3 regions of the Metabacillus sp. B2-18 genome follow, and region 2 is predicted to be linked to each of the others. Evidence: riboswitches for the same ligand, from Rfam matches in the RefSeq annotation. Region 2 holds a riboswitch; each other region holds the start of a gene.
What was found. Region 2 has a riboswitch for S-adenosylmethionine ahead of LPC09_RS25195 (transporter substrate-binding domain-containing protein). Riboswitches for the same ligand answer to the same signal wherever they lie in the genome.
Positions count from the first base shown of each region.

Region 1: it holds a riboswitch for S-adenosylmethionine, as region 2 does, so the genes downstream of both, LPC09_RS20925 (methionine ABC transporter ATP-binding protein) here and LPC09_RS25195 (transporter substrate-binding domain-containing protein) in region 2, are expected to answer to the same signal.
Region 3: it holds a riboswitch for S-adenosylmethionine, as region 2 does, so the genes downstream of both, LPC09_RS02280 (sugar ABC transporter substrate-binding protein) here and LPC09_RS25195 (transporter substrate-binding domain-containing protein) in region 2, are expected to answer to the same signal.

Region 1 covers NZ_CP088245.1:4,103,428-4,114,412, forward strand. Annotated here, with positions in the region: gene sufB (Fe-S cluster assembly protein SufB) at 1-56, opposite strand, end outside; gene sufU (Fe-S cluster assembly sulfur transfer protein SufU) at 99-536, opposite strand; gene LPC09_RS20890 (cysteine desulfurase) at 529-1,752, opposite strand; gene sufD (Fe-S cluster assembly protein SufD) at 1,752-3,053, opposite strand; gene sufC (Fe-S cluster assembly ATPase SufC) at 3,074-3,859, opposite strand; gene LPC09_RS20905 (YuzK family famiily protein) at 4,245-4,385, opposite strand; gene LPC09_RS20910 (carboxymuconolactone decarboxylase family protein) at 4,615-4,983, opposite strand; gene LPC09_RS20915 (MetQ/NlpA family ABC transporter substrate-binding protein) at 5,125-5,976, opposite strand; gene LPC09_RS20920 (methionine ABC transporter permease) at 5,989-6,657, opposite strand; gene LPC09_RS20925 (methionine ABC transporter ATP-binding protein) at 6,650-7,675, opposite strand; SAM riboswitch class I at 7,779-7,885, opposite strand; gene LPC09_RS20930 (O-acetylhomoserine aminocarboxypropyltransferase/cysteine synthase family protein) at 8,081-9,394, opposite strand; gene LPC09_RS20935 (SCP2 sterol-binding domain-containing protein) at 9,520-9,837, opposite strand; gene LPC09_RS20940 (thioredoxin family protein) at 9,974-10,279, opposite strand; gene LPC09_RS20945 (toprim domain-containing protein) at 10,301-10,648, opposite strand.
Region 2 covers NZ_CP088245.1:5,056,081-5,067,065, forward strand. Annotated here, with positions in the region: gene LPC09_RS25165 (lipocalin-like domain-containing protein) at 1-2,582, opposite strand, end outside; gene LPC09_RS25170 (ABC transporter ATP-binding protein) at 3,456-5,249, opposite strand; gene LPC09_RS25175 (MerR family transcriptional regulator) at 5,221-6,000, opposite strand; gene mmuM (homocysteine S-methyltransferase) at 6,274-7,209, opposite strand; gene LPC09_RS25185 (amino acid ABC transporter ATP-binding protein) at 7,258-7,995, opposite strand; gene LPC09_RS25190 (amino acid ABC transporter permease) at 7,992-8,714, opposite strand; gene LPC09_RS25195 (transporter substrate-binding domain-containing protein) at 8,736-9,554, opposite strand; SAM riboswitch class I at 9,767-9,871, opposite strand; gene solA (N-methyl-L-tryptophan oxidase) at 10,052-10,985, shown strand, end outside.
Region 3 covers NZ_CP088245.1:446,231-457,215, forward strand. Annotated here, with positions in the region: gene LPC09_RS02265 (sensor histidine kinase) at 1-600, shown strand, start outside; gene LPC09_RS02270 (glutamine--tRNA ligase/YqeY domain fusion protein) at 633-2,309, opposite strand; gene LPC09_RS27265 (hypothetical protein) at 2,531-2,656, shown strand; gene LPC09_RS02275 (hypothetical protein) at 2,829-3,143, shown strand; SAM riboswitch class I at 3,248-3,353, shown strand; gene LPC09_RS02280 (sugar ABC transporter substrate-binding protein) at 3,469-4,596, shown strand; gene LPC09_RS02285 (sugar ABC transporter ATP-binding protein) at 4,711-6,216, shown strand; gene LPC09_RS02290 (ABC transporter permease) at 6,218-7,216, shown strand; partial or broken gene LPC09_RS02295 (basic amino acid ABC transporter substrate-binding protein) at 7,635-8,461, shown strand; gene LPC09_RS02300 (amino acid ABC transporter permease) at 8,537-9,193, shown strand; gene LPC09_RS02305 (amino acid ABC transporter ATP-binding protein) at 9,190-9,912, shown strand; gene LPC09_RS02310 (aspartate kinase) at 10,149-10,985, shown strand, end outside.

The DNA of each region.
Region 1 (10,985 bases), 950 kb from region 2:
TCCTTGTCAGCAAAACCATATTTATAATCGCCGATTTCAGGTGCCTTTTTTGCCATCTACATTCACTCCAATCAAATTAGATTTATGGCGTATGCAACCTATTCGTTGCCTTCTTTCACGCCCTTTTCCATAGCCTTCCAAGCTAATGTCGCACATTTTATACGTGCAGGGAATTTTGCCACTCCCTGTAATGCTTCAATATCACCTAAGTCGATATCATCATCATATTCTTTTCCTAACATCATATTCGAAAAGATTTCTGATAGCTTTAATGCTTCTTCTAATTTTTTACCTTTAATCGCCTGAGTCATCATTGATGCAGAAGACATTGAAATCGAGCAGCCTTCTCCTTCAAATTTTGCATCCTTAACAACATCATCTCGTACATCAAGTGTTAAACGGATACGATCTCCACAAGTTGGATTATTCATATCAATTGTAAGACTGTTGTCAAGGATCCCTTTATTTCTCGGGTTTTTATAATGATCCATAATAACCTGACGATAAAGAGTATCAAGATTTACATGATTAGACATTACTGAAGTACTCCTTTGTCTTTTTAATACCTGCAACAAGCTTATCAACTTCTTGTTCCGTGTTGTACAGGTAAAAACTAGCTCTTGCTGTTGCGGAAACCTTCAGCCATTTCATTAAAGGCTGCGCACAATGATGACCTGCACGAACAGCAATTCCCTCAGCATCTAAAACTGTTGCAACATCATGTGGATGCACATCTTCTATATTAAATGTTACTAACCCAGTACGTTTCTCTGGACTAGGACCGTATATAGTTAAACCATCAACTTGACTAAGCTGTTCATAAGCATATTTAGTTAGCTTACGATCATGGGATTCTATATTGTCTAGACCGACCTTCTCCAAGAAATCAATTGCTTCGCCAAGACCAATTGCCCCAGCAATGATAGGAGTTCCAGCTTCAAATTTCCACGGAAGCTCCTTCCATGTTGACTCGTGTAATCCTACAAAGTCAATCATTTCACCACCGAATTCAACAGGTTCCATCTTCTCAAGGAGTGCTTTCTTACCGTATAACACACCGATACCTGTTGGGCCACACATTTTGTGAGCCGAGAATGCAAAGAAATCACAATCTAAATCTCGGACATCTACTTTCATATGTGGAGCACTTTGACAACCATCTACAACCATCACAGCTCCATGCTTATGAGCAACCTCTGTGATTTCTTTTATCGGATTAATCGTTCCAAGTACGTTTGATACATGCATAACTGATACAATTTTCGTATTTGGTGTTATTGTTTCTTCAACATCCTTCAAGTCGATTGTACCATCTTCTTGTAATGGAATATATTTTAAAGTGGCACCAGTTATTTTCGCTACCTGTTGCCAAGGAATCACATTCGCATGATGCTCCATATAAGTGATGACAATTTCATCACCTTCTTTTACATTGGTAAGCCCATAGCTCTGAGCAACAATATTTAAAGCAGTAGTAGCACCTCTAGTAAAGATGATTTCCTGGATCGATTTTGCTCCAATAAATCTTCTTACCTTCTCACGAGCTCCTTCATAACCGTCAGTTGCTCTTGTACCCAATGTGTGCACACCACGGTGAACATTAGAATTATATTCTTTGTAATATGTGGAAAGAGCATCTATAACGGATAGTGGTTTCTGAGAAGTTGCACCACTATCCAAGTAAACGAGGTCTTTCCCGTTTACTTGTTGGTCCAAAATCGGAAAGTGCTGACGAATATCAGAGATATTCATTATTTAACTTTCCTTTCAATAACCTCAACTAACTGCTTTTTAACACCTTCAATAGGTAGTTCTTTAACAACAGGTGCTAAGAAGCCATGGATAACAAGACGCTCAGCTTCTACTTTAGGAATACCGCGGCTCATTAAATAATATAATTGAATTGGATCAACACGTCCAACAGAAGCAGCGTGACCTGCCGTTACATCATCTTCATCAATTAATAGAATTGGGTTTGCATCACCACGTGCTTTTTCACTTAACATAAGAACACGAGATTCTTGTTCTGCGTTTGACTTTGAAGCACCGTGCTCGATTTTACCAATACCATTGAAAATAGAAGATGCACTATCCTTCATAACTCCATGTTTTAAGATATACCCTTCTGAGTGTTTACCAAAGTGTACAACCTTCGTTGTGAAGTTTTGCTTTTGCTCTCCACGACCTACTACAACTGTTTTTGTATCTCCAAATGAGCCGTCGCCCATTAAGTTTGTAACATTTTCAGAAATTGTATTGCCATCATTCATTAAACCTAATGCCCATTCAATACGTGAGTCACGACCAGCAACCCCACGGCGGTTTACATAAGTTGTTACTCCTTCTGCAAGAGTATCAACTGCACCGTATGTTACACGAGCATTTGTATTAGCAAATACTTCTGAGATGATGTTAAACACACCCTCTACATTTTGAACAGTAGAAATATAGTTTTCTACATAAGTTACTGAGCTATTATCATCAGCTACAACAATTACGTGGTTGAATAATGTTGTATTAGGGTTGTCATGAACAAATACTGACTGAATTGGTTCTGCTACTTCTACATTTTTTGGGACATAAACAAATACCCCACCGTTATGAAGAGCTGCATGTAAAGCAGTTAAGCGGTGCTCGTCAACCTTCACCCCGTCCGTCATAAAGTATTTTTGTAGCAAGTCAGAATGCTCTTTTGCTGCAGTATGGATATCTGTTAGGATGACACCTTTATCTTTTAATTCAGAAGATAATGAAGTATATGCAGCTGTATTGTTAACTTGAACATATAAGTTTTTAGTTGTAGACTCAAGGTCAATTAATGATTTCACATCTTCATGTAAGTCATTTAATGAGTCTAATTTTGCACTCTCAACAGTATGTTCTTTAAAATTTGTAAAATTCCATTTATCGATTTTTGTTTTATCCGGTTTAGGCATAGGAAGATCCTCTAGCTTGGCAAAAGCTTGTAAGCGAAGATCTGTAAGCCAATCCGGCTCACCAAGCTGTTTTGAATAGCTTGAGACATAATCCTGATTGATCGTTAATGTTTCCATCGTCTTAGTCCCCCTTACTATTATGCTTCTTGCCCAACAGTTTCGTCTTCAATACCTAATTCTTGTTTAATCCAGTCATAGCCTTCTGCTTCTAAACGTTGAGCTAGCTCAGGGCCACCTGATTTAACAACACGTCCTTGCATCATTACATGTACTTTATCTGGAGTGATGTAGTTTAATAAACGTTGGTAGTGAGTAATCATTAAGCAACCGAACTCTTCACTACGCATTTTGTTGATTCCTTTTGCAACAATTTTTAATGCATCAATATCTAGACCAGAGTCAATTTCATCTAGAATAGCAATTTTTGGTTCAATCATCATTAATTGAAGGATTTCATTACGTTTTTTCTCTCCGCCGGAGAAACCTTCATTTAAATAACGTTGTGCCATATCTTGATCCATTTCAAGCTCATCCATGTTTGCATCCATTTTACGAATGAATTTCATTAAAGAGATTTCATCGCCTTCTTCTCTGCGGGCGTTAATAGAAGAACGTAAGAAATCCGCGTTTGTTACCCCACTGATTTCACTTGGATATTGCATAGCTAAAAATAGACCTGCACGAGCACGCTCGTCTACTTCCATTTCTAATACATCTTCCCCATCTAATGTAATGCTACCTTGTGTTACCTCATACTTTGGGTGCCCCATGATTGCTGAAGATAAAGTAGATTTACCTGTCCCGTTTGGCCCCATGATTGCATGGAACTCTCCGCCTTTTATTTCAAGATTTACACCTTTTAGAATTTCTTTCCCATCAATTTCTACGTGTAAATCCTTAATGATTAATGTAGAGCCTGCCATAATGATACCTCCAATAATATATAAAGTTTACTAATTCTCATTTTATTCTCATTCTAATATTATAACAAATGAAAAGTGAACACAACCTTTAAGGAATAGAGTCGAATTTTGACATTAAAATATCTATCCTAACTTTGATAAATTCACATTAAAAAATTTATGTAAATAGAGAAATTAGACAGTTTCTACTATATAACACATTGCTCTGTGAATCTACCTTGAGACCCTAGTTTATTTTTCACCTTTTAAGAAAAAACATTCTCTTTGTGATGAAGGAAATTAGAGGGTTAAGTATGTGAATTTGGAGTAAACACGCTTTTTCCTCCCTAATGTCTTTCCATTAAAAAAGAAGAACCAGTTATTCTGGTTCTTCCATCTATAGGCTTTACTTTTTCATTTTTCTTTCAACATCAGCATAAATCAACTGACTTTTACGATAATCTTCTTCACGGCTCTTTTCAACATCCATACGTTTATCATGCTTACTAGCATATTCAGCGTACCCTATACCATGAGAATGATGCATCGCCTTTTCCATTTCAGTTGTGTAATTGAGATCAATTGACTCTTGATTCGAGTGAATAATGAATCAATCCTTTCAGCTTTATTTTACATATAAAGCTTATCAAGAATATTCAAACAACTCAAAGTTCGTAAGATAATCTCACAAACCGTAATATTTGAAATTGATTCATTCTGTAAAAATAACCAACTATTTTTGTAATTTCCCTCAAAAATACTCTATATTACTCGATTTATTGTTTTAGTTGGTTTAACTCTGTTATACATTCTTGAACTAATGTAACAGCTTGGCTCATTGCTGCTCCACCACCAAATGCAGCTGTAACACCAACAGTTTCTAAAATTTCTTCTTCACTAGCACCGTTGTCCAAGCATCCTTTTGCATGGTAGATAATGCAGTATTCATCTTGGGTATTCACTGCAATTCCTAATGCAATTAAATGTTTTTCTTTTTTTGATAGTGTCCCTTCAGCAAAACAAGCTTCAGTAAAAGCATTATAATGGCGTGCAATCTCCGGCATCTTTTGTGTGAAAGTACCTAATCCACTTTTATATTCATGTAAAGCAGCTTCCGTAGAATTTCTAGGCTCATGATATTCCATTTTCAATAACAACTCCATTCATAACTTAATCAATCAGTAATAGTATGTATTTTTCAAACCATTGTATACAAACTTGGTGACTGAAGAATCCAATAAAAAAAGAGACCTGTTGTTTACAGATCTCTTAAAGGATTTCTTAAATTAGTCATTTACAGGCAGTACTGAACCTGGGTATTTTGTATTAATAAAATCCTTAATTTCTTGAGATTTTAATACTTCTACAAGAGTCTTAATCTCTTCCTTGTCTTTATCCTCACTACGAACAACAATGATGTTTGCATAAGGGTTATTTTCACCAGCTTCTAGAGCTACAGCATCTTCTGCTGGATTTAATCCTGCTGCAAGTGCGTAGTTACCATTGATAATAACTGCATCACCTTCGTTATTTTCATAAGCACTTGCCAACATTTCTGGTGCAACACTATCATCAATTTCTAGGTTTTTAGCATTTTCAACGATATCATCTTTTGTTGCATTAATTTTATCAACATCTGGATTTAATTTAATTAGACCTTTTTCTTCAAGTTGTGCTAACACGCGTCCCATTTCTGCAACGTTGTTACTCATGATAATTTTTGCACCTTCAGGTAACTCTTCAAGTGTTTTGTATTCTTTTGAGTAAATACCAAAAGGCTCAATATGAATTGCTCCAACATTTGCAAGATCAAAATCATTTTCTTTAATTGCATTGTCTAAATATGGAACATGCTGGAAGTAGTTTGCATCCAGGTCACCTTCAGCAAGCGCTGGGTTAATTAATGGATAATCTGAAAACTCTTCGATGTCTAATTCAATACCTTTGTCTGCTAACAGTGGTTTTGCTTCTTCTAAAATTTCTGCATGAGGAACAGTTGTCGCTCCAACTTTTAGTACTTTCGTTTCTTGCTCAGTCCCTGTGTTTTCTTCTTGAGTTGTTTCATTTTCGCCTCCGCCACATGCAACAAGTAGAATAGCGAAAATTGTTAATACTAGTGATAAAAGATATTTTTTCATCATTTTTTCCTCCTAACGTTTATCGATAGCTTTAACTAATATATCTCCAATAAATTGGATAATAAACACAATAATTAAGATAAAAATGGTTGCTACAATGGTTACTTCAAAATTATTACGCTGGAATCCTTCTCGATAAGCAAGGTCACCAAGACCTCCAGCACCTACTACTCCGGCCATAGCTGTATAACCAACCAATGCGATTGCAGTAACTGTAATCCCTGAAACCAAAGCTGGTAAAGATTCCGGTAATAGTACTCTCAACATAATTGTCGACGTTTTTGCTCCCATCGATTTAGCTGCTTCAATAACACCTTTGTCAACTTCCCTTAAAGCAAGCTCAACCATCCTTGCGTAAAATGGAGCGGATCCAATAATTAGTGCGGGTAAAGCAGCATTTTCTCCCAGAATTGACCCAACTACAACTTTAGTGAAGGGTAAGAGTAAAATAACAAGGATAATAAACGGAATTGACCGAAATATATTTACGATTCCAGATAAAATTGTATTAAGTATACTGTTACCCCAGATATTGCCTTTTGAAGTTAAGAATAAAAGTAAACCAAGTATAATTCCTAAGAAAAAAGTGACGACAACCGAAACTCCTGTCATGTAAGTTGTTTCATAAGTTGCCTCCCATACTTTTTCCCATTTTACATTTGGAAGAAACTGATTAAGCATTCGCCAGCACCTCCACTTCTACTTGTTGTTCTCCAATATAAGCAACTGCACGGTTAATTTCATCAAGATCTCCATCTATATGCAAAAATAATGAACCATAAGAGCCATTTTGCGTTTGTGAAATTTTACCTTGTACAATATTCACTTCAATATTAAATTTCCTAATAATATTGCTAATCAATGGTCTTTCTGTACCTTCACCAACAAATGTTAGCTGAAGTACTTTTCCAGAACGATAATTTTCTAGTAGTAGGTCAATTGCTTCCTTCGTATCATCCGGCTCTGAGATTTGTTTAACGAACGTTTTTGTTATAGGTTTCTGAGGGTTTCTGAAAACATCCAATACATTTCCTTGTTCAACCACTTCACCATTTTCCATAACAGCTACTCGATGACAAATTTTACGAATGACATGCATTTCATGTGTAATTAATACGATTGTTAAGCCTAGTCGTTTATTAATATCAACAAGCAGGTCTAGAATTGAATCTGTTGTTTGGGGATCAAGTGCTGATGTAGCTTCATCACATAATAAAACCTTGGGATTATTCGCTAACGCTCTGGCAATCCCAACACGTTGTTTTTGACCACCACTAAGTTGAGAAGGGTATGCATTCTCTCTTCCTTCCAGTCCAACCAGCTTAATAAGCTCATCAACACGTTTAAGTCGTTTCGCTTTACTTACTCCTGCAATTTCTAAAGGAAATGCAATATTCTCTCTCACTGTTCTTGACCACAATAAGTTAAAGTGTTGAAAGATCATGCTTATTTCTAAGCGTGCTTTACGCAACTTTGTACCAGAAATTGAGCCAATCTGACTACCTGCCACAACGACTTCCCCACTAGTTGGTTTTTCTAGTCCATTTAACAAACGGATCAATGAACTTTTTCCGGCTCCACTATATCCTATAACTCCGAATATTTCACCTTTTTTAATTTCAAGGTTTACATTGTTAACAGCTTGAACAGAGCCGCTCTTTGTTTTATAAACTTTATTAACATTTGATAATGTTATCATTTTGTCACCTTCTTCCTTTATTCCTTTACTATTTCTACCGTTCATTTTTTTACATATAAAAAACCTTCCTGCAAAATGAGCAGAAAGGCGCTTGAATACCTTTCTCTCATCTCTCAAAGCATCTGCTTTGTGTGAATTGGCACCATTTCAGAATGAACTGATGGTTGCCGGGCTTCATCGGGCACTTCCCTCCACCTCTCTTGATAAGAGTTAAATATTTGATTGTCTTTTTAAGTACGATTGTGATTGTATCATGTGTTGAAAATCAATGTCAATTATTTATTTTCTTAAAATAGCTTACTTTTTTCACTGTGATTTTACATTTCAAATATGAAAAGGGTTGCATTTATCTGCAACCCCTTTCAATATTATACAATAAATAATATTATTAGAATATTTCATTAATTAAGAATTTACTTTCTCCATTCCTTTTACACCTGTTGCTTCAAAAATAGCTTGATCTAAATCTTCTATTAAATCCTCTATATGTTCAATTCCTACTGATAAGCGGATCAAATCTTCTGTTACACCAGATTTCTTTAAATCTTCAACGCCTAGTTGTTGATGAGTTGTACTCGCAGGATGAATGATTAAGCTTTTCGCATCTCCAACATTTGCTACATGTGACCAAAGTTCAACGTTGTTAATAAGAGCTGCACCAGCCTCTCTTCCGCCCTTGATACCGAATACTACTACAGAACCAGCACCCTTAGGTAAGTATTTAGCAGCTAAGTCCTTCGCAGGGTGTTGGCTATTTTCAGGGTATAGAACCCACTCAACAGCTGGGTGACTTTCTAAATATTGCACCATTTTCCTTGCATTTGATACATGTTCCTTCATACGGACATGAAGGGTTTCTAGACCAAGATTAAATTGAAAGGCATTGTATGGGCTAATAGCTGGGCCTAAATCTCTTAATAACTGAACTCTCGCTTTAATAATATACGCTTGTTCTCCTAATGCTTCAGCATAAACTAAATCATGATAGCTAGGATCAGGAGTTGTAAACCCAGGGAATTTTGGACTATTCCAGTCAAATTTACCTCCATCTACAATGACTCCACCAAGAGTTGTACCATTCCCAAGCAACCATTTTGTTGCAGAATGAACAACAATGTCGGCACCATGATCGATAGGTCTGCATAGATACGGTGTGGCAAATGTGTTATCCACAATCAATGGAATTCCAGCTTCATGAGCAATTTCAGCAACTGCCTCGATATCAAGAACATCTAAGCTTGGATTTCCAATTGTCTCTGCAAAAATAGCTTTTGTCTTCGGAGTAATAGCTGATCGGAAATTTTCCGGATTCTTTGGATCAACAAAAATAGTATTGATTCCGTACTTTGGTAATGTGTTAGCAAAAAGGTTATATGTACCTCCATATAATGTAGAAGCTGATACGATCTCATCACCAGAACCAGCTAGATTTAAAACCGATAATGTAATCGCTGCCATTCCACTTGCTACAGCTAAACTTCCGATTCCACCTTCCAGTTCAGCAATTCTTTCTTCAAAGACAGATGAAGTTGGATTATGAATTCTTGTATAAATATATCCAGGCTCCTTTAATCCAAATAAATTTGCCGCATGCTCGGTATTTTCAAATAAATAAGCATTTGATTGATAAATTGGAACAGCTCTTGCACCTGTCATTGAATCTTTCTTTAACCCTCCATGAATGGTTACCGTTTCTGGGCGATAAAGTTTCTCTTTCATCTTCTTCCTCCTATTATACATTCTTAATGTCTACTAATAGGTGTGATAACAAGATGTAGTATTCTTTCCTAGACTACTTTAATGGTAATAGAAGTTGTGTTTGAAGTATATAAGAATTTTTAAGTTTAGATTAATTTAATTAAAGCCTCTAGCCTAAGAAAATCTCGATATGAGCCTTTTATTGATAATTTCCCAAACGATATAAGTTGCTTTAAACTTATCGGATGAAGAAAAACCTCTTCTAAGTCTGATTCTTCTCCTTCTATAACAAAATCAACATGAACTGGTTGAATCGATAATAGTTTTGATTCACTTGATGAAAGTTCTAAAAAATGACTCCCTTTATCTGTTGAACGAAATTCTACAATTAATTTTCGTTTTAAAAGAATGGGTGTTATTAAATTTCCTTTATTCAAGCTTGAGACAAAAGTTGTTAAAAACATAAAAAGAATCCTCCCGATCTCAACAAGGTTATGTTTATATAACTTCATTGAAGGTCGAAAGAATCCTCTATAAATAACTCGACAGTTTCTGCTTTTCTTTCGTAAAATCAGTCTATTTCCCGAGAAATATGTCAAATTAGCAGGCATATTGTTTGATTAAGTCAAAAAGATGTGTGACAGATTGGAAAGCATATACTTTTTCTTTCATTTCACCGTTCTCAGTAATAATTAGGCAAGGTACACTCTCAATTCCTAATCGTTTCGCATCTTCAGGATAATAATTTAGATTTACGGAGTAAATGTCCAAAGTGGGGATCATTTCATCAACGACCGTTAACATTTTCTTCGCTACTTGACATGTCCCACACATTGGTGTGTAAAGGTACGTAATTTGAATACCCTTTTTAGGAAGGGTGAGCTCCTTTTCTTTCCATTCAATCATAAAACTAACTCCATATCCCTTCTAAAGGAATTTTGCGTTTACATCTATATTTGCACTTAGCAAAACAGATGCTACATGGTGATCCGGTGCTGTTGCAACTTCACGATATGCCCGATCAATGTATAGATGAGAGGCTTCAGGAAATTCTCGTTTAAATAATTTTCTCAATCGTTCACCAGCATCATCTGAATCAACTAATATATAAACTTCCTTTAAGAATAATTCATCAATTAGCTCATCCATTTTTGTTATGCTAATTGTTCCATTTGTACAGATTATTTCTATTGGTTCAGTTACTACATTTAAAACCTTTTTCTTATCTGATTTTCCTTCAACAATTAATACTTTTTCAACCTCAACTAACGACATAGCCATCACCTATTTTTAATGTAAGTAAAAGTCTTTATATATAACCTATTCGATTTGTCGAGGTTGTTTCCCTTTATTTTATGTTTTTTCTAAATAGCTGTTATCTTTGTTGTTAATTGCGTTTACTCGTAAGACTGGTCCGTTCCATTGCGCTCCAGACACTCGCTTTCCGCGGGGAGGAAGCTGAGCCTCCTCGGCTTTGCCTGCGGGGTCTCAGCCTTTCCTCAACACCCGCAGGAGTCAAGTGTCTTCCGCTCCATTCCACTATCGTTTTAAAAAATAGTGTTCAAAAACAAAATCATTATGAAACAACTTAAATTAAAAATCTCAAATTCAG
Region 2 (10,985 bases):
CCGCCTGGATTTTGATAAAGAGCTCGCGCTTCATCTGCTGAAATTGCTAATCCATCATAAACACGAACTTCATCCATAAATCCTTTAAAAGGAGTATCCCAATAGTTAACACCTAAACCGAATACTGCGTCTATTGAATTAAATACATTCGGGAAATTTCCACCTGTAAATTTTTCTTCTCCATTAATATAAAATATAGCATTCCCTTCTTTAACAGTAAAAGCTAGGTGACTCCACTCTCCTACTGGAATAGTTGTATCTGTCACAGCATCAAACCATTGGTCACCGTTATGTGCCCAAACCATCGTATTGCCCCAACCTGTTTTCGGAACAACGCTAATCCAATTATTTGATGTTTCCGCTCCAAAGAAAGAGGTTGTAAATTCAGTAATTTGTTCAGGCTTTAACCACAAGGACACAGAATAAGTGTCACCTGTAATTAATCCATCACCTAAACGCAGCCCTGAATTGCCATCAAATTTTGCAGCTTTACCTGCAACACCCTCTGCAAAAGTAATTTGTCCACCACTATTATCTAATCGATTTCCTGTAACAGATGCATGTCGATTATTAACTGTTTGATCTTCTAGCGTATCATTAAAATTGTAATAACCTGATAAACCACCTTCTTCTTCTGCAAGCACTGTAACAGAGATCGTTAAAGTATCTGTAGCATCACCAGATTCGATAGTCGCAGTTAAATCTACTATTGCATCTTCAGAATCAGAGCTTGGGCGTGTTACCACTCCATCTGCAGAGATCACCTCAGGATTAGACGATTTCCAAGTGATTTTCGCTCCTCTTGTTGCTTCTTTTGCTAGTGCTAAGTTGCTAATGACTGTTGTAGGTAAACTTGTGCTCAACTCTTGTTTGATGGCTTGAACTAATTCTTCATCAGTAGATTCCTCAGAATAACTTCCCCAAATCACGACTCCCTCATCAGACATTGCACTAATCGTCATAACCCAGCTTTGTGATGTAGGATCGTATTGACGTATAAATACGCCATCATACGTACCTTCTCCATCGATCTTTAATTGCGCTCTATACTTACCGTATAGTTTCCATTTTCCAGTTACAGCACCTGAAATAGTTCCATTTTTATTTAATTTAATCCAGCTTGACTCTGTTAATTCATTAGTGATTTCTTTTCCATGATTAATATATTTATAGTCACCAATCACATCTTTTCTAAAAACCTTTTCAATTGTTTCACCGGCATAGCGATATGGTGTTGGCACTGGCCATTTATCTTTATTTTTAAATGTTTGATGTACACGAACCTCATGCATCTCCCCTTGTTGTGGGAAGCGAGTATGAGTAACGATAAATTCTTTTCCTAATTCTTTATCGATTAGATATGAGTTATGTCCTGGAGATAAGTAACCTGTACCGATTCCGGTACCTGCTTCACCAAGATCTCTTTTAAATAAAAAGTTACCAATCATTTTATTTCCAATATCTTTATGATCATCATTTCCCGGGAAGTTTCCTACTCCAAGATCAAATGATTCAGGAAAAACAGCCGAGTTTCCTTTGGCATCAACATAAGGTCCATCTGGATTTTTTGATCTAAATTGTCTCATTTGATAACCGCCATCTGACGCTAAACCACCGTATGTGATATATAAGTAATAATAGCCTGTTTCCTTATCATATACAGCATAAGTTCCTTCAGCAGATCTTCCATAGCCTGATGCTATTTTTGTTCCGAAATATCGATCAATCATTCTTCCATCTTTTGTTTTTCCATCCTTACCAGGATACTTTGGCAAGCCTGTTTTTTTATCTAATTCTAAAATAAATGTCCCACCAGACCAAGATCCGTAGGTCATGTATAAATCACCATTTTTCCCTTCAAGGATATTGGCATCAATTGCATTCGTGTAGAGCTTATTATTGTACGTACCAGTTTCTGTAAACCAATTTGGATTTACTTCGTCAATAACACCATCTTCAATAAGATCTGAAAGATTTGTATTCTCCCAATGCTTATTCACTTCACTGTTTCGATCATAGGCCTCCATATTAGTAAAACCAGAATACATTATCGTATCAACATATTTAAATGGCCCTTCAATATTTTTTGATACGGCTATTCCTATGGCAGATCTAATATAAGTAGAAGATACACTATAATACATCATGTAAGCACCTTTCGAGCCATCTTCATTTACATAATGTTTATTCCAATAAATATCAGGAGCCCAAACTGCAAAGCCACCTCTGCTATCCGCATCATCTTCTCCAGCCCATTGAAATGACTCTGCTAGGTTTGCTGACAAATCGCCATACACCTTATTATTTGGAGTTGTGTATCCATTCGTAAAATTATCCCAATTGATTAAATCTGTTGATTTAGCTGCATCAATATGTGAGCCATACACATAGTAAGTGCCCGTTTTAGGATCTTTAATGATAGACAGATCATGTACTGAAGCATTTCTAAATTCAAGTGATTCACTATTGCTTTCTTTTTCATAGCCGAGGGTACTACTTGGTATGACTAATAACAAAAATAAAAAAACAGATAAAAATCTTTTAAGATTATTTTTCACCTTTTCTCCTCCTTTGTTCTCCATACAAAGCTCAGTATTCATTAGTGAGTATAAAATTATTAAAAGCATATACTGCACCACAAACTATACGTACAAGTTATTTTATTATCTATTACTCAACCTTACAATACCTCCCTTTCATTTATTATTTGTACTTACAACTTAGTATATAAAACGCTTACATCTATAACAATAATACTTATCTACTAATTCTTACCTACTTCTTTCTTGAGAAAATTAGGTGAATATTTACATTTATCTTACAATCCCTACAAATTTTAATTAAATATAATAATGTATTAACTATAAAAAGCTCTTTACTCTACACACAATAGAATTATTGATTTGTTAAATAATTATCGAAAAATAATTTTACTAGTTAACCAGTACAGTAGGTCTAAAGTAACACATAAGACTTCATTGACGATTTGGTTTTTAATAAAAGTTAATCATAAAACCGCACCGTTTATGATGCAAACGGGTTCGGTTTCCGAATACAAAACCGAGAGTATAAATATGCGGAGTTTTTCCGGTTAAACTGAAAAATGAAACTCAGTTTGGGGATATAAGCGGAATTTTTCCGGTTTAGCACAGTAAAATGGTCCATTTGCCTCTTTTTCGATTAAATAGGCGAAATCTTTCCGTCTATTTAATCTATTTTTCATGCTATTTCCTCATTAAGAGGAATTTCTCCGCTTATTTCCTGACGATTCTTGAAGATTGGGAAAAGCTTAATCGGGTGCTTATCTTGGTATAAAAAATGCTTGGAGCATATATATCTCCAAGCATTTTTCTTTGCTGATTTACTTGCCAAATTGCTTTTTAATCTTAGTGTGAACTACTATATGAAAAGTAATGTAGCCGGTTATTATGATGCGGTAACCTTTTTACTTCTATTTAGTTATTAACAATGTGAGATGGAATCGTATGGTTCCCTACTTCTCCATTCTGAAGCTGCTGTTTTGCAAGTTTTCGATATAAATTATGATGTTCAACTAGCTCATGATGTGTGCCAACTCCTGTTATTCTTCCACCGTCTAACACAACGATTTGATCTGCGTCAACTACCGTTGAGATCCGATGTGCAATAACAAGTGTTGTTCTCCCCTTCATTAAATGCTGAAGAGCTTTTTGAACTAGGAGCTCTGAAGCACTGTCCAAGTTAGAAGTTGCTTCGTCTAATAAAAGAATCTTTGGACCACGTATTAAAGCTCGAGCAATCGCAATTCGTTGCCTTTGCCCACCAGATAATTTGATCCCTCGCTCCCCTACCTCGGTATTAAATCCTCCTGGAAGGCGGGAAATAAATTCTGAAGCATTGGCAAGTTCTGCTGCTGTTTTCATTTCTTCCTCAGAAACTTCTCTTTCCATACCGTATATAATATTTTCTCGAATTGTTCCTGACATCAATGGGCTTTCCTGAGATACATAGCTAAATTGACTACGCCATGATTTCAAATTAAAATCTTTTATATTTGTATTTCCAAATAAGATTTCCCCTGAGTTTGGAAGATAAAATCTTTCGAGTAAGGCAAATAATGTTGTTTTTCCACTTCCACTTGGACCAACAAATGCTGTTGTTTTTCCAGTAGGAATCGATAAAGTCATGTTGTTTAGAATAGAGTTGTCTTTTTTATATCCAAAGGTTACTCCTTTGAATTGGATATCTTGAGAAGGATTTGTTACATGAAGGTGTTCAGCATGTGATTCTTTATCAGAGGCCAAAATCTGCTGAACTCGCTCAGCTCCTCCCATCGCCTTTTGAAAGGCAGTAAAGAAGCCTGCCATTTGGCTAAAGGGGACAACAATTTGAAACATATAAATGATGATGGCAACCAGAGATCCGGCTGATAAAGCACCAGATGCGACACGAACACCACCATAGCCAATTAATAAGACGAGAACAAGCATCATCGTAAAAGACATTAAAGGAGTAATGATAGCAAGAATTCGCGCTTCCTTTAAGCCATATTGAAATAAATGATCGATGCGCTTATTTCCATTTGTTTGTTCTGTTGTTTCTGCTAGAAAGGCTTTAACAAGACGAATATCAGATAATACTCTCCCTAAGTTAGCAGAAAACCCTGCCATCTCATCTTGAGTTAGCTTGGAAACTTTATACATTTTTTGTCCAAGCGGCATGATGATCGCTATCGACACTGGAACAGCAATAAGCATAATTAATGTCATCTTCCAATCTATTATAATAAGAATGACAATAGAGCCAATGATCGTAATTAATCCAGTAATAAAGGTTATCAAATGCTGAGTAATTAACGTTTTAATTGTATTGGTATCCTGTGTAATCCGACTCATTGTATCTCCCGATTCATGTTGATCAAAATAAGGAATCGGAGAATGAAGCACATGCTGCCAAAGTCTTTTTCTAATAGAGGCGACAATAGATTCTCCTAAGTACGTCATAAAATAATAGGAAAAGCCAGATGAAACAGTTTGCACAACAAAAGCAAAACCTAACAAAAGGATAACTGATAATTCTAAGGCTGATTGTGAGAGCTGATCCACCAGTGACTTTGTAAATAAAGGAACAACTAGCCCAGCCCCTGTCTCGAGTAAGCTAAGAACAACAGCCACACATAATATTTTGACAGGTGGCTTTGAATCTTTAATTAAAAGCCAAAAAGTACGAACATGATCCGCTTTAGGAAGGTTCTTTTGTTCCGTTTCCATTCCTTACATTCACACCTTTCTTTTTTAAATAAACATCTAAAGCATTGGCCATCCATTCTTCCTCTTCAGTTGAGAATGGTGAATGAAACAGCCATGTATCATCTTCCACTTCTTTCTCTGAAATCTCTTGAACAAAACCAAGATCATCACCTGTTAAATCTTTCACAAGATACATCATTTCGTCAATCAATTCTTGAACTTGATTATCCTCTGGCCCAAGACTAGTTAGCTTTTTTAACTCCGTTGAAATTTCGACCCACTTTTTTTCTAATTTCAACTGTTTGCTCTCAGGCACACTATATATTTCATTTACTAATTCTTCATCTATATAACCTTTTAGCCACTCTTTCTGCTCATTTTCCATTTGAATCGTATTGATGAGTGTTATAAAGATAGATGGGTTAATTTCCTTATGATCTTCTACAATATGAAGAGCACGATCCAATGCCTTAATCACATTTTCAATTTGTTCCTTCTTTTGAATCATCTCTTTTCTTTGAAAAGAAAGAGTATCCTTCAAGTCCCACGTCTCTTTTTGGAAAAATTCTTTGATTTGTTCTAATGAATAACCCAAAAATTTGAGAGTAAGAATTCGTTGTAAAGTAACAAAATCTTTATTTGTATAATAGCGTCTTCCCTTTTCTGTTACATATGAGGGCTTTAAAAGACCAAGTTCATCATAATAGTGTAAAGTGCGGATTGTTGTTGCTGTTTTCTTAGAAAATTCACCAATTGAATATTTATCCTTCATGAAGAATACCTCCAATCAACCTTATAGAACAATCATATAACCTCACGTAACGTGAGAAGCAAGTAAAATGTAATACCTTTTTATATTTTCATAAAGTTTAATCCAGGAAGACTGATAAATACAGTTTCTTACTTACTTCCAAATAATACAAGTTACCATACTTGAAGACGATGATAGAATAATCTTTCAACAAAAAACTTCCCAACTGTAGCAGCTGGGAAGTTCTTTTGTTCATTATTATTCTAAAGCTTTTGAGTTAATATCTTTTCTTAGCTATTTTCTTGCCCATGCAGTTATTGCTTTTATATCCTCAGGCTTCGTTCTACAGCAACCACCTATAATCTTTGCACCTGCATCAAACCAGCGTTGAGTACTACAGGAAAATTGATTTGTAGAAGATGGTTTATCCCATGTTTTACTTGTTGCATCATATTCCTCACCTGAATTAGGATAAACAATAATAGGTTTAGAGGTTTCCCCCTTTATTTCTTTAATTAACGAGTTAATGAAGTTTGGAGATGAACAATTAATACCAATGGCAGCTACCTGCTCTTCCCCATCTAGCTCTTTTGCACAATCAGCAATGTTGTCTCCATTGCTAATATGTAGTTCATCTTTTGCACTAAAGCTGATCCAAGCATAGACCTCCGGAAATTCCTTTAGAACTCTAACGATTGCTTTTGCCTCTAAAAGACAAGGAATGGTTTCACAAGCGAGAATATCAGCACCCGCTTCTACCAAGATTTTCATTCTTTCTCTATGAAAAACCACCAATTCTTCTTCACTTAATGAATAATCCCCTCGATATTCGGAGCCATCTGCAAGAAATGCTCCATACGGCCCAACAGAAGCAGCCACTAGCGGCTTTGGCCGGTTTGAGGGCTGACTACCCTCCGCCCAAAACTCATCACGAGCCTCTGCTGCAAGTTGGACAGACTTTTTAATTAAATCAATTGCCTCTTCTTCGGATAAACCTCTTTCTTTATATCCTTCAACAGTGGCTTGGTAACTTGCTGTTATGGCACAATCTGCACCAGCTTTGAAATAATCTGTATGAACCTGCTTAATTAATTCTGGATTTTCTAATAAGATCTTAGCTGACCATAATCGATCATTCAAATTGCATCCATAATTCTCAAACTCAGTTGCCATAGCTCCATCAAGTATCATCATCGGGAAATCCCTTAAAATTTGTTCAATCGGGTTCATTCCATCCTTTTCCTTCCTACAGTAAAGCTACAAGAAGGAATCAAACCATTACTTCTTTAATACTTTACTTAAAAATTTCCTCGTTCTTTCAACACTAGGATTGCTGAAAATTTGCTCTGCTGTTCCTTCTTCAAGGATTATTCCATCTTCAATAAAAACAACCCGATCAGAAATCTCACGTGCAAAATTAAGTTCGTGTGTCACAATCAGCATTGTATTCCCTTCATTTGCAACAGCTTTTATCACTGATAAAACTTCATCAACTAACTCTGGGTCGAGAGAGGAAGTTGGTTCATCAAACAATAACACTTCCGGGTTTAATGCTAGCGCTCTAGCAATTCCCACCCTTTGCTGTTGTCCTCCTGAAAGCTGTGCTGGATAATGATTTAATCGATCTTTCAAGCCAACCTTTTCAAGGAGATCTTTTCCTACCTTACTAGCCTCAGCTGAATTCATGCGCTTCACACTGGTCAAGCCAATCATGACATTTTGTAGGACAGTTAAATTTTTAAATAAATTATACTGTTGAAAGACCATTCCTGTTGAAGTTCTTAGTGACAAAATATCAGCCTTACCTGCTGATGTAACATCTACTCGTTTATCATTTATCTCAACAACTCCACTTGAAGGAGTTTCAAGGAAATTTATGCAGCGTAATAAGGTTGATTTCCCTGATCCACTTGGTCCTAAAATAGAGACAACTTCTCCTTTCTTAATAGAAAGGTCAATCCCTTTTAACACATGCTGCTGATCAAAGTATTTATGGATATTTTCTAATTTAATCATGAGGCAATCCCTCTTTCATATCTCCGGACGCGTTTCTCTACTAAAACAAGTAATCTCTCAACAACGTTACATAAAATCCAGTAAATAATCGAAACAGCTATATACACTTCAAAAAAGGCCAGCCCGCGTGATCCCATAATTTTGGCTTGTCCCATAATATCAATAACGCCAATAATAAAAACAAGAGAAGTATCCTTTATCGTACTGATGAACATATTTCCCAGATTAGGAATTGCGACTGTTAAGGCCTGTGGAAAAATGATTTTAAGCATCATTTGCGTTGAACTCATCCCTATTGCTTTAGCAGCCTCAAACTGACCTCGATCAACTGATTGAATGGCTGATCTGATCGTTTCAGACAAATAGGCACCCAAATTAATTGAAAAGGCTAATAATGCATAAACCTCTGGAGCAATAATGTTCACGTCAAAATTTTGAAGCAAACCGTATTCATTTTGAACTAAATAAATCACTTTTGGTATCCCATAAAAAACAAGGTAAATCTGCACCAACAATGGTGTACCTCTAATAAAAGAAACGTAAAAAGAAGAAATGGTCTTTAAGACTGGAACTTGATAGATTTTTATAAGTGCTGTGGCAAGTCCAATAAATAAACTAATAATCAATGAGCCTACTGCAATGCCAATTGTAATTGGTAACCTTGCAACAATAGCAGGAAAGCTTTCTATTAAAAAACCAATATCTAATAAATTTTCCATTTTGAATTCCCTTCTTCAACCTTATTCAGGGATATATTCTCCACCAGTCCACTTTTTCGAAAGTTCAGCTAACGTTCCATCTTCTTTCAGTTGTTTAATAACAGGATCGACCAGTGCCTTTAATTCCTCACCCTGCTTCTCATCTTTAAATACAATCCCCATATCATCTTGAACGATAGGCTGTCCAACAATCTCTACATCAAGATTATATTTTTCCAAAACCGTGTTAATCATGATTGGATCATTAACATAGGCATCAATTCGTCCATTTTGTACATCTTGTAAAATCTCTGAAGGAGTACCACTTTCGCTATATTTTAGAATAATGTCATTTTCAGCTTTCTTATTATGTTCTTCTAGCAAGAGTGTATAAGAATCGCCAGCCAATGCTCCTACCTTTTTACCCTCTAAATCTTCTAATGACTTAATATCTGTTTCACCTGACTTCACAACAATTACGGTTTCTGCAGCAAAATAAGATTCATCTGTAAATAAATATTTCTCTTCACGTTCTGGTGTTTTTGCTATTTGATCTGCAACTGCCTGAATTTTATTTGACTCTAATGCAAGAAACATACTATCCCAAGGTGTAGCAACAAACTCAAACGTATAACCATCTAGCTTTTTATCAATTTCCTTCACTACGTCAATATCATATCCAGTAAGTTCATTGTTCTCATCAGCAAATGCAAAAGGTGGATAATCATTTTGTGTTCCAACTAAAATCACTTTATCCCCTGTTTCTTCTTTAGCAGCTTCTTTTGATGAACAACCACTGACTATTCCAGCTAAGCCTAATAGGGCAATCATTGGTACAAGTAAACGAGATTTTCTTTTCATATCATTGACTCCTTTTTTCATTATGATGTAAATATTAATTCTTACTAAATTTATAGGAATAATAGTGCTATTATAACGAATTGAATTGATATTGCAATGATTATTTTTAATTTTATGTAAATTTAGAATTATCTATATGGCAATTTAGTCTTCCCGGTTCTTTTATCAAACAAAAAAGCCTCCTTCAATCGAAAGAGGCTTTTTCTATCTAAACCTTATCTCTCAGAATGAAACACTCTGCAGGAATTAGCACCTTTCATAAAAATGATGGTTGCTGGACGTCGTCGGGCCTGTCCCTCAGTCTCTCGTGATAAGATATTCAGTTTTTAGTATAGTATGATATTATTTAATATTAAGACTATTGTCAAACAATTTTTTGCTAATATCCCATTTTTAGCAGATTACTATAAATTTAACCATCTAAAAGTCCAGGAATCTATTAAATTTTATTATTTTAAACTTAGTAACATTGATGAAAAGAATAGGAGGCAAGTAGCTTGAAAAAGAAACACATTTTTGACGTAGCAATCATTGGTGCAGGGACGATGGGAATGGCAGCTGGTGCCTTTTTAGCACAGCAGCAAGTAAAGACTGTGTTAATTGATGCCTTTGATCCGCCTCATAATCGCGGAAGCCACCATGGAGATACTCGAATGATTCGGCATGCCTATGGTGAAGGCAGACAATATGTAAGTTTAGTAAAACGTGCCCAACAATTATGGGAGGATTTAGAAGCCCAAACTGGCTATAAGATATTTGAAAAAACAGGTGTTATTGGACTCGGACCAAAAGACTCCACATTTCTACAGGAAACAATAGCTGCTGCAAACAAATACGAATTGCCATTAGAGGTACTTACTAGCAATGAGGTGAAAAAAAGATGGCCGGGATTTTCTGTTCCAGAACATTTTATTGGATGCTTTGAAGCAGAATCAGGGTTAATTTATAGTGAAAACGCTATTCAAGCCTACAAAGAAATTGCTATTCATCATGGAGCACAGCTTGAGACAAATACTCCTGTTCAGCAAATTGAAATAGATGGTAAATCTCTTGTCAAAATCATAACTGAAAATAAGGTATTTTGGGCTAAAAAGGTCATTGTTACAGTTGGTGCATGGGCCTCTAAACTGTTACCTGATTTAGCACTTCCTATTCAGCCAACTCGTAAAGCCTTCGGTTGGTTTGACGCACCTGCTAACCTGTATGATGTTGACAACTTCCCATCCTTTTATATAGAGGATAAGGAAAATATGTGTTATGGATTCCCAAGCATAGATGGAAAAGGTCTTAAAATTGGGAAATCAGATGGTGGACAAGATATTGATCCTAACAAGCATACTCAGAATTTTGGACAATTTGATACAGATGAAGACGAACTCCGTTTTTTCCTTAAAAACTACATGCCCGAAGCAAACGGATTACTAAATCACG
Region 3 (10,985 bases), 530 kb from region 2:
ATTCGAAATCCTTTAACGGTTGTACATGGATTTTTATCATTAATGAACCAGTCGTTTTCGGAAAAGGTGAAAGATCAGTATCATATGTCGCTAATTATGAAAGAAATAGAACGAATAAACAGTATTATTGAGGAAATGCTTCTTCTTTCTAAGCCAGGTGCACCAATAAGAAAAAACATTTATCTTCAACATATTATGGAAGAATTTTTACCTCTTATCATCCAATCTTCTGAAGATATTGAATTTATCATTGATTTACATCCAATTCAATTATCCGTTGATCCAAAACAGATTAAGCAGGTTTTTCATAATCTTATTCGGAACAGTATTGAAGCAATGTGTGGTAAAGGTGTTATTCATATATACTCGGAGCTAACAGAAAGTTCATATCGAATATATCTAAAGGATAGTGGATCTGGAATTCCATTGGATATGCAAAAAACAATATTTGAGCCGTTTGTAAGCTCAAAAGATAATGGAACAGGTCTAGGATTGATGATTGTTAAGAGAATTGTGGAAAATCATCAGGGTATGATCTTTATTCAGGAGAGTTCTGCGGATGGAACGATCTTTGTATTAGATCTTCCTTTAAATAAATAAAAAGGCTGACTTTAGGGGTCAGCCTTTTTATTTTACTTTAACTTAAATGAACTCTTTAAAGAAACAATTCGGTTAAACACAGCTTTTTCTTCGGAAGTATGTTTCGGATCCACATTAAAATAGCCGTGACGGAAGAACTGAAACTTATCATGTGGTTGAACATCTTTCATATTGGGCTCTATGAACCCTTGTAGCACCTCAAGAGATTGTTGATTCACATAATCGAGGAATGTTTTTTCCTCTGACGGATCTTCTTGAACCTCAGTTTCTTCTTTATCCTTATCAAGGATAAGTGGTTCGTATAAGCGAAACTCGGCCGGTAATGAATGCTTTGCATCCACCCAGTGAAGAGTTCCTTTTACTTTACGACCTGTAAACCCAGTTCCACTCTTTGTTTCAGGATCGTAGGTACAATGGATTTCTACAATGTTACCATCCTCATCTTTGATAACATCTTCACATTTAATAAAGTAGGCATGCTTAAGGCGAACTTCATTGCCTGGGAACAAGCGGAAATATTTTTTTGGAGGATCCTCCATAAAATCTTCTTGTTCAATATAAATTTCACGAGAAAATGGGATTTGTCTTGTTCCCATTTCAGGGACCTCAGGATTAATTTCTGCATCAAGCATTTCTACTTGATCTTCAGGGTAGTTAGTAATGACCACCTTTAGTGGCTTTAAAACACCCATTGTACGTGGTGACTGTAGTTTTAAATCTTCTCGAACAAAATGTTCAAGCATCGCCTCATCAACCGTTGCAACACCTTTTGAAACACCCGTTTCTTTTACAAATTCACGGATTGCTTTAGGAGTGTAGCCTTTTCTACGTAGGCCAGAAATCGTTGGCATACGAGGATCATCCCAACCATCAACAAATTTTTCGTCAACTAGCTGCTTTAATTTACGCTTACTCATCACAGTATTTGTAATGCCAAGGCGGCCAAATTCGATCTGCTGTGGCTTATGCTCCATTTCACACTCTTCAATAACCCAGTTATAAAGAGGGCGTTGATCTTCAAATTCAGTTGTACAAAGTGAGTGTGTAATTCCTTCGATAGCATCTTCTAATGGATGAGCAAAAGCATACATCGGATAGATACACCAAGCATCACCAGTATTATGATGTGTAGCATGTGACACACGATAAATAACAGGATCACGCAAATTAATATTTGGTGAAGACATATCAATCTTGGCGCGAAGTACTTTTTCACCGTTGCCAAACTCACCCTTGCGCATGCGGTCAAATAAATCTAAATTTTCTTCAATCGAGCGATTGCGGTAAGGACTTTCCTTACCAGGTGCCGTTAATGTTCCACGATATTCTCTTATTTCATCTGCAGTTAAGTCATCAACGTATGCTTTACCTTTGTTAATAAGAAGAACAGCACGATTGTACATTTCCTCAAAATAATCTGAAGCAAAAAACATGCCGTCCCATTCATAGCCAAGCCATGCAACATCTTCTTTTATGGATTCAACGAATTCTGTATCTTCTTTTAAAGGGTTCGTATCGTCAAAACGCAAATTTGTTTTCCCGTTAAATTCATCTGCCAATCCAAAATTTATGACAATTGACTTCGCGTGACCAATATGTAGATATCCATTCGGTTCTGGTGGGAAGCGAGTGTATACATAGTCGCGTTTTCCCGTTTCAAGATCCTCTTTAATAATGCTCTTAATAAAGTTTGAGGAGTTTTGTTCCAAATCAGATCAAACCTTTCTTTTATATGTATAAATAAGTCCTATTTGTCATTATACCAATAGAATTGAAAAAGGTTAATTTACTTGGTCATTTTTCCGGTAATAGTATATATCATGACAAATTTTCTCAGTCTGTATACAAACTTCATGATGAAACAATGTTCAAGCGAATAGATCGCCCTTTTTTGTATAAAATAACGAAGTCTGCAGGAGGTGAAAGGAATATGCCAAATTTAAATGATAATAAATTTAGAAAGATTCAATCAGAAAGCCAAAAACAAGGAAAGTCACAAGAGGAATATGCGGCAGAATTGGAAAACAACAAAATGAAGGCACAGAAAAGAAAATAGTTTTTTTGAGGTAAGCTTAGCAGATGCTTACCTTTTTCTAAATTTGATCCAAAATAATAGTTTTGTCGATAAAGTGTAGACTATGTCTGAATTTTACGAAGGAAAAATGTTTATTTTAGAATCCTCTTGTTTTTATAATGATAACAGGTATAAAAATAAGGAGAATAGTAGAATGGCATTATCTAAAGAGGATTGGAAAGTCATTAATTTTTTTACATATGAAAGAGTTTTAATTGATTATACAGCCAGAACAATTTCTAGGAGAGAAGATTATAAATTAGAAGAATTAGATACAAAATATCTTGTTGAATTAATTAAGGGAATCGGAGAGTATATACAAAAAACCTCAGATGGAATTAGAAGCTCTGAAAATACGAAACTGCTTATTGATAGTGGCATTTTTGACTATTTAGCAACAAAAGTAACATTTGAATCAGAAATTAATAAACGCTTAAGACACTTGCAAGTATCAAATGTATATAATTGATTTTTTATAATAACTATTAGAAATATTCAATTAATGATTGACATCTATCCTGTAGAGTATTAAAGTATATTTATTGTTTATTTTACTTAATCGCATAAAAAGATCTCTTATCAAGAGTGGCAGAGGGACTGGCCCGATGACGCCCGGCAACCGTTCAATTAGAATTGGTGCTAAATCCTGCAAAGCTTTTAAAGCTTTGAAAGATAAGAGAGGAGACTCCTAAAATTGTGGTGAAACCTCTCTATCTTTAGAGAGGTTTTTTTGTTGCCTAGTATTACTAGACATAGTTAAAAAGTTTTAAAGAAAATAAGGGGGCAATGCAACGATGAAAAACAGATTTTTTAATGCAGCATTTCTTTTGACTATTGTGCTGACGTTAATTGTGACAGGTTGTTCTTCAAATAGTGGAGAAACAGCTGAATCAACTCAAGCTAAAGGAGATCCAGAAGTATCATTAGATAATGTACCTGAACGTTTTGCAAATGGTGAAGGTGCTAAAATCAAAGTTATCCGTAAAATCGGTGGAGATGATCATACAGCTCAATTTTTAGCAGGAGCTAAAGAAGAAGGAGAAGCGTTAGGATTTACAGTTGATGTATTTACCGCAAACGGTGACACAGCTAAATTCCATGATGCAATTGCCCAGGGCTTAGAGGAAGACTATGACGGTTTTATCATTTCACATGGGGATGATGAAGCAACTGTTGATGCTGTTCAAAAGCTTGTTGATGCAGGAAAAAGTGTTGTTACATTTGATTCAAATGAAGGGTTAGCTGAAATTGGTGGGGTAACATTAACTTCACAAGATGATGAGGCGTTAGCAAAGCTCGCGTTAGATCAATTAGTTCAAGATACAAACGGGGAAGCAAACATTGTTTATCTATGGGTTGACGGGTTCCCACCAATGGTGAGAAGAAACGCAGTGTACCAAGATATTCTTGCTAACAATTCAGGTATTAAAGAAGTAGAACGCTTTGGAGTTGCAGCAGCAGATACATCTGTTCAAACACAAAATGCTGTGGCGGCAATGTTGAACAAACATCCAAAAGGTGAAATTGATGCTATTTTTGCAACATGGGATGCTTTTGCAATAGGTGCAGCGCGTGCGATTAAAGAAGCTGGAAGAGATGAAATTAAGATTTATGGAATTGATGTTTCAAATGCAGATCTTCAAGAAATGCAAAATGAAAAAAGTTCTTGGAAGTACACAGCAGCTGTTGATCCGAAGTTAATTGGTGCAATTGATATGAGATTGTTAGCGAAAAAGCTTGCAGGTGAAGAAACACCAGAAGCGTATAATCTTGAAGCTTCTCTTATTTCACAGGAAGCATTGTTACAGTCAAGTGAGCCAATTAATATGGTGAATTTAGCAGATACTGTGGAAGGCTGGGGCCAATCTACTGAATTTGAAGAAGAGTGGATGAAAACGTTAAAAGAATATTATAAGAAATAATGCTTTAGACTTTACGAACACTCTCTAAGGTTAAGAGAGTGTTCGTTTTCCTCTGATTACCTCACATACATTAAATCCCATAGAAGTGTAAATTAGTAGAAAGGAGGCAAATTGATGAATCACTCAGTATTAGAAATGAAAAAAATTTCAATTGAATTTCCTGGTGTAAAAGCATTAGATGAGGTTGACTTTATTATGACAAGTGGAACAACACATGCTTTAATTGGTGCGAACGGTGCTGGAAAATCAACATTAATGAAGGTGCTATCAGGTGCTTATACTCACTATACCGGGGAAATCTTAATTGACCAGACCAAAACGATCATCAAGTCACCTAAAGATGCACAAAAAAATGGTATACAAATTGTTCATCAAGAAGTCGACACTGCCCTTATCCCTTATTTAACAGTTGGAGAAAATATTATGCTTACAAAGACTGTGAATGAAATGGGAAAGAGACAATTTATTCAATGGAAAAAGCTGCATGAGCATGCAACAACAATATTAAACAGCTTGAATATAAAAGTATCTTCCACAAAACTTGTTAGTGAATTAACTTTGGCTGAGAAGCAAATGGTTCTAATTGCAAGAACAGTTTCTTCGGATTGCAAATTTTTAATTTTAGATGAACCAACTGCACCATTAAGTCACTCTGAAACAGTGGAATTGTTCCGTATTGTTCGTGAACTGAAAGAAAAGAATGTTGGGATTATCTTTATATCACATCGTCTTCCTGAAATCTTTGAAATATGTGATGACATTACAATTATGAGAAATGGAAAACTTGTAACTCACGAAAAGATAAGTGAAACAACACCTAACCGAGTAGTGGAAAGCATGCTAGGAAAAGAGTTAGAGGAGCAATTTCCTCTAAAAGCAATTCATCCAGGAGAATTGCTCTTTGAAGTAAATAATTTAAGTGATTCTGAAAAGTTGAGTTCTGTTTCATTACAGATTCGTCAAGGTGAGATTGTAGGGATCGCAGGTCTTGTAGGTGCAGGGAAGACAGAATTATGCAAGGCATTGTTTGGAGAGACAAAGGTAAAATCTGGTGAGTTAAAACTTAATGGTAAAAAATTGTCAATTTCCAACCCATACCAGGCTGTAAAATCTGGGATTGCCTTGGTGCCAGAGGAAAGGCGAAAAGAAGGCATTCTTGTTCAAGAGTCTGTTGTGACCAATTTAACTGCAGCAAATCTAGGAGCATTTACCAAGCCTTTTAGCTTTTTGAATCGAAAAGCAGAAAAGCAAAAGGCGGTTGAGTTAATAAAAAGTTTAGGGATAAAAACACCTTCTGAGGAAACGAAAGTACAAAATTTATCTGGAGGTAATCAACAAAAAATCGCAATAGGTAAATGGCTGATAACCGATGCGGATGTCTATATTTTTGATGAACCAACTAAGGGTGTTGATGTTGGTGCTAAAAAAGATATCTTTGACCTGATCAGTGAGCTTGCGAGTAGAGGAAAAGCAATTATTTATGCATCTTCTGAATTGGCTGAGATTATAGGTATTACAAACAGATTATATGTCCTATATGATGGTCAAATCGCTAAGGAATTAGAAACAGATGCAACGAATGAAGAAGAACTATTATATTATTCAACAGGAGGCAACTAGGATGGCAGATGTAAATCCTGTACAATCAACCAATTCAAAGAAATCATTTGATCTTTTTCAAATTTTATATAAGTATGGAACCATTTTAACAATATTTATCTTAATAGCTGTTTTTGCTGCATCCAATCCAGCATTTATTCAAGGAAATAACATAATTAATATCTTAAGGTCCATATCCATTGTGACAATCATTGCTATTGGTATCACGATTTCTCTTTCTGTAAATGGGTTTGATTTATCTGTGGGATCTGTTGCTTCTTTATCAAATGCAATAGTCATTTCAATGTTTGTTTGGTTTTCACAGAACACAGTTATTGCCATACTTTCTGCTATTATTGCATCATTATTAGTTGGTATTTTAAACTCATTTATTATCGTAAAAATAAAGGTACCAGATATGCTACTTACGCTGGCCACTATGTTTATTATTCAAGGTATTGCACTAACGTATACAAAGGGTGCGACTGTGTCGCAAAACATGGTTATGCCTGATGGGACCTTTGCTACAGGTATGATCAGTCCTGTTTTTGAAAAGATTGGACAAGTACCATGGATTATTATCATTATGGTCATTGTAGTTGTTGTGGTACATGTATTTCTTACCTATACAAAACATGGCCGCTATATGTATGTGATTGGCGGAAATATTGAAGCTGCGAGATTGTCAGGAATACCTGTTAACAAATATAAAGTTGTAGCCTATCTTCTTTCAGCTCTTTTTGCAGCAATTGGTGGTATTGTTTTGGCTTCAAGAGTCATGACTGCTGAAATAAATGCGGGTGCTCCCTACTTAATGGACTCTGTTGCGGCAGCATTTATCGGGTTCTCCGTTTTAGGAGCAGGAAAGCCAAATGCATTTGGGACATTTGTCGGAGCTGTTTTAATTGGAATCCTCCAAAATGGTCTAGTGATGATGTCAGTTCCTTATTTTGCGATGGATATTGTAAAGGGAACCGTTCTTGCATTTGCCCTTGGACTAACTTACTATAAACTAAAATAAGAATGTAAAAAGGTTACTGGAGCTTTCAGTAACCTTTTTGTTATTGGCACTGAACTTCTTCAATCGACATCCTTCTACAAATATCGGGTGGTGACAGGCACCCTTTTAACTGTATAATTATAAGTGAATTTATAAATAGTTTTTCGTAAACCTGATATCTTTTTTTGTCATACTATCTCACAAAGGAATTGACATTATTTTATTTGATCTTAAAATTAAAGGGAGAAATAGTAGTTTGTTATAAGAATTTTGAAAATAGAACCTATTCTAATAAAAGATTTTTATACGAAGTATTGTATTTAAATACATATACTGATATACTTCATACATGCATATATATTATAAATGCTACAAAACTATGTATCTTACATAGCCATTTAAATAGTTAAGAGATTAAGAGAAATAAGGGGGAGCTAAAATGAAAAAAGGGTTATTTGTATCTGTCCTTATGCTTTCATTTATGTTTTTGTTAGCAGCTTGTGGGACTAGTCAGGAAACAACTAGTGGTGAAGGAAGCGAAGCTGGTGAAACGGAAGAAAAGAAAACGTTAAGAGTTGTTACTGATGCTGCATATGCACCATTTGAGTATCAAGATAAAGGTGAAATTGTTGGATTTGATGTTGATTTTATTGAAGCAGTAGCTGAAGAAGCAGGTTATCAAATAGAAATTGAACATGTTGGCTGGGATCCTTTATTCGTTGAGATTAAAGATGAAATTGCAGATTTAGGTATTTCTGCTATTACAATAAACGATGATCGTAAACAAACATATGACTTCTCTGTACCGTACTTTTTATCAACAAATAAAATCTTAGTTCCTGAAGGTAGTGACATTGCATCTGTGCAGACTTAGAAGGTAAAGTGGTTGCTGTTCAAGCAGGAACAACTGGTCAAGAAGCAGTTGAAGGAATTATGGGGAAAAACAATAAAAATATGAAACAATTTGAAAATAATAACTTAGCGATTATGGAGCTTACTAGCGGTGGTGCTGACGCAGTAGTTGCAGATAACACAGTTGTTGAGGAGTATGTTAAAAATAACCCAGACCAAAAACTAACAGTTGTTGAAGATACAGATAGCTTTGCTTCTGAATACTATGGGTTAATGTTCCCAAAAGGTAGTGAACTTAAAGCTGAATTTGATGAAGCCATTAACAAAGTGTTAGACAGTGGGAAATATGCTGAAATCTATAACGAATGGTTCGGTTCAGATCCTGATATTGAAAACTTAAAGGCACAGCAATAAAGGTCAAAAATTGTTGCGTACCACCTTATAAAAGGTGATACGCAATTTTTGCCTTTATAGGGGAGGAAGAAAAATATGGATTTTCGTTTTGATATAATCGCTGAATATGGTCCATTTTTATTAAAGGGAACATTGTTAACTATTGGCTTGTCTTTAGCTGGTATTCTCCTGGGAACTGTTCTTGGACTTGCGATTGGCTTAGGTAAAATGCTGAATAACAAATTGCTAGCGCTTCCTTTTAAATGGTACATTACCTTTTTCCGTGGAACGCCACTTTTTGTTCAAATACTATTAGTTCATTTTGGGGTAGTACCATTTTTTACGGGTGAAACAAATGGAATTGCTGCTGCAATTATTGCACTATCATTAAATGCTGCTGCATATATTGCTGAAATTTTTAGAGGTGGAATTCAATCCATTGATCGAGGACAGATGGAGGCAGCACGTTCATTAGGAATGAATCATGTTCAAGCCATGAGACACGTTATTCTGCCGCAGGCTTTTAAGCGAATGATTCCTCCGTTTGGAAATGAATTTATTGTGTTAATCAAAGAATCATCTCTTGCAGCAGTTGTTGCTGCCCCTGAGATTATGTATTGGGGTCGGGCAATGTCATCTCAATATTATCGTGTATGGGAACCATACTTAACAGTGGCTGTTATTTATTTAATTTTAACTTTAACTCTTAGCTTCTTATTAAATATACTTGAAAGAAGGTTGACGACAGAATGATTACTGTAAAAAAATTAAAGAAATCATTTGGCGCAAACCATGTACTGAAAGATATTAATGTCACAATTAAGCCTCAAGAAGTGGTTGTTGTAATAGGTCCTTCTGGTTCAGGAAAATCTACCTTCTTACGATGCCTTAACTTGCTCGAATCGGTTTCAGGCGGACAAGTTATGATAGATGGTATTGATTTAACGGATAAAAAGACAGATATAAATAAGGTTCGTGAAGATGTAGGAATGGTTTTTCAACAATTCAATCTTTTTCCCCACAAAACAGTTATGGAAAATATTACAATGGCACCAATAAGAGTGAAAAAAATGAAGGAGGAGTTAGCAAAAGAAAAGGCATTACAGCTCCTTCAAAAGGTAGGGTTAGCTGAAAAAGCAAATGCTTATCCAAATTCTTTGTCAGGTGGTCAAAAACAACGTGTAGCGATTGCTAGGGCATTGGCGATGGAGCCGAAAATTATGTTGTTTGATGAGCCAACTTCTGCCCTAGATCCAGAAATGGTTGGAGAGGTTCTTGAGGTTATGAAACAATTAGCTCGAGAAGGAATGACAATGGTTGTTGTTACTCATGAAATGGGGTTTGCAAAAGAGGTTGGTGATCGTGTGATTTTCATGGACGGTGGTTATATTATAGAAGAAAATATGCCAGAGTCATTATTTAATGATCCACAGCATGACAGAACGAAAGCTTTCTTAAGTAAGGTATTGTAATCTTGCATGATAATAGTATAAATGTATACTCTAGAAAATAGAGTAAAGGGAGACGTGTTTGGTCTCCTTTTTGTGTTGAGCCCCCAAGTAATTTAGTGTGAGAGAGAGGTAATTGTGTGTTTGTTGGAAAGACAATTGTCCTTATAAGGAAGAAAACTCTTGATTATTTAGATAAAAAAAGAGATAATAGGAAAATAAAATTTGACTGAAAATTTTAAGTAGTAGGAGTTGTGGAAATGAAGGTTGTTAAGTTTGGTGGTTCTTCCTTAGCATCAGGTGAACAGCTAAAAAAAGTATTAGATATTGTCGTATCAGATCCTGAGCGTAAGGTGGTTGTTGTATCTGCACCTGGAAAACGTTATTCAGATGACATTAAAGTAACAGATTTACTTATTGAATGCGCAGAAAAGCATTTAGCAAATGAAAATGCAGACTCCGTCTTTCAAACAATTATTGAAAGATATGAAAGCATCGTAAAAGAATTATCGATTTCTTCTGACATTATCAATACGATTTCAGGTGACTTGAAGAATTTACTTGATGGAGATAAAAGTAAGCCGGATAGCTATCTAGATGCAGTAAAGGCAAGTGGTGAGGATAACAACGCAAAGCTAATTGCTGCCTATTTCCAACATACTGGTTTAAATGCACAATACGTAAATCCGAAAGATGCAGGATTGCTTGTATCGGATGAACCAGGTAATGCGCAAGTATTACCTGAATCATATGAGAATTTATATAAGCTTCGTGAAAGAGAAGGAATTATCGTATTCCCAGGCTTTTTCGGATACAGCAAAACTGGAGAGGTGCTAACATTCTCAAGAAGTGGCTCAGATATTACAGGCTCGATTCTTGCTAATGGAATTAAAGCAGATTTATATGAAAACTTTACAGATGTTGATGCCGTGTATTCTGTTAATCCGAACATTGTCCAAAATCCAAAGGAAATAAGTGAACTTACTTACCGAGAAATGCGTGAGCTATCATATGCTGGTTTTTCTGTTTTCCATGATGAGGCACTAATTCCGGCATTTAGAGCTGGTATTCCAGTAAACGTTAAAAATACTAATAAC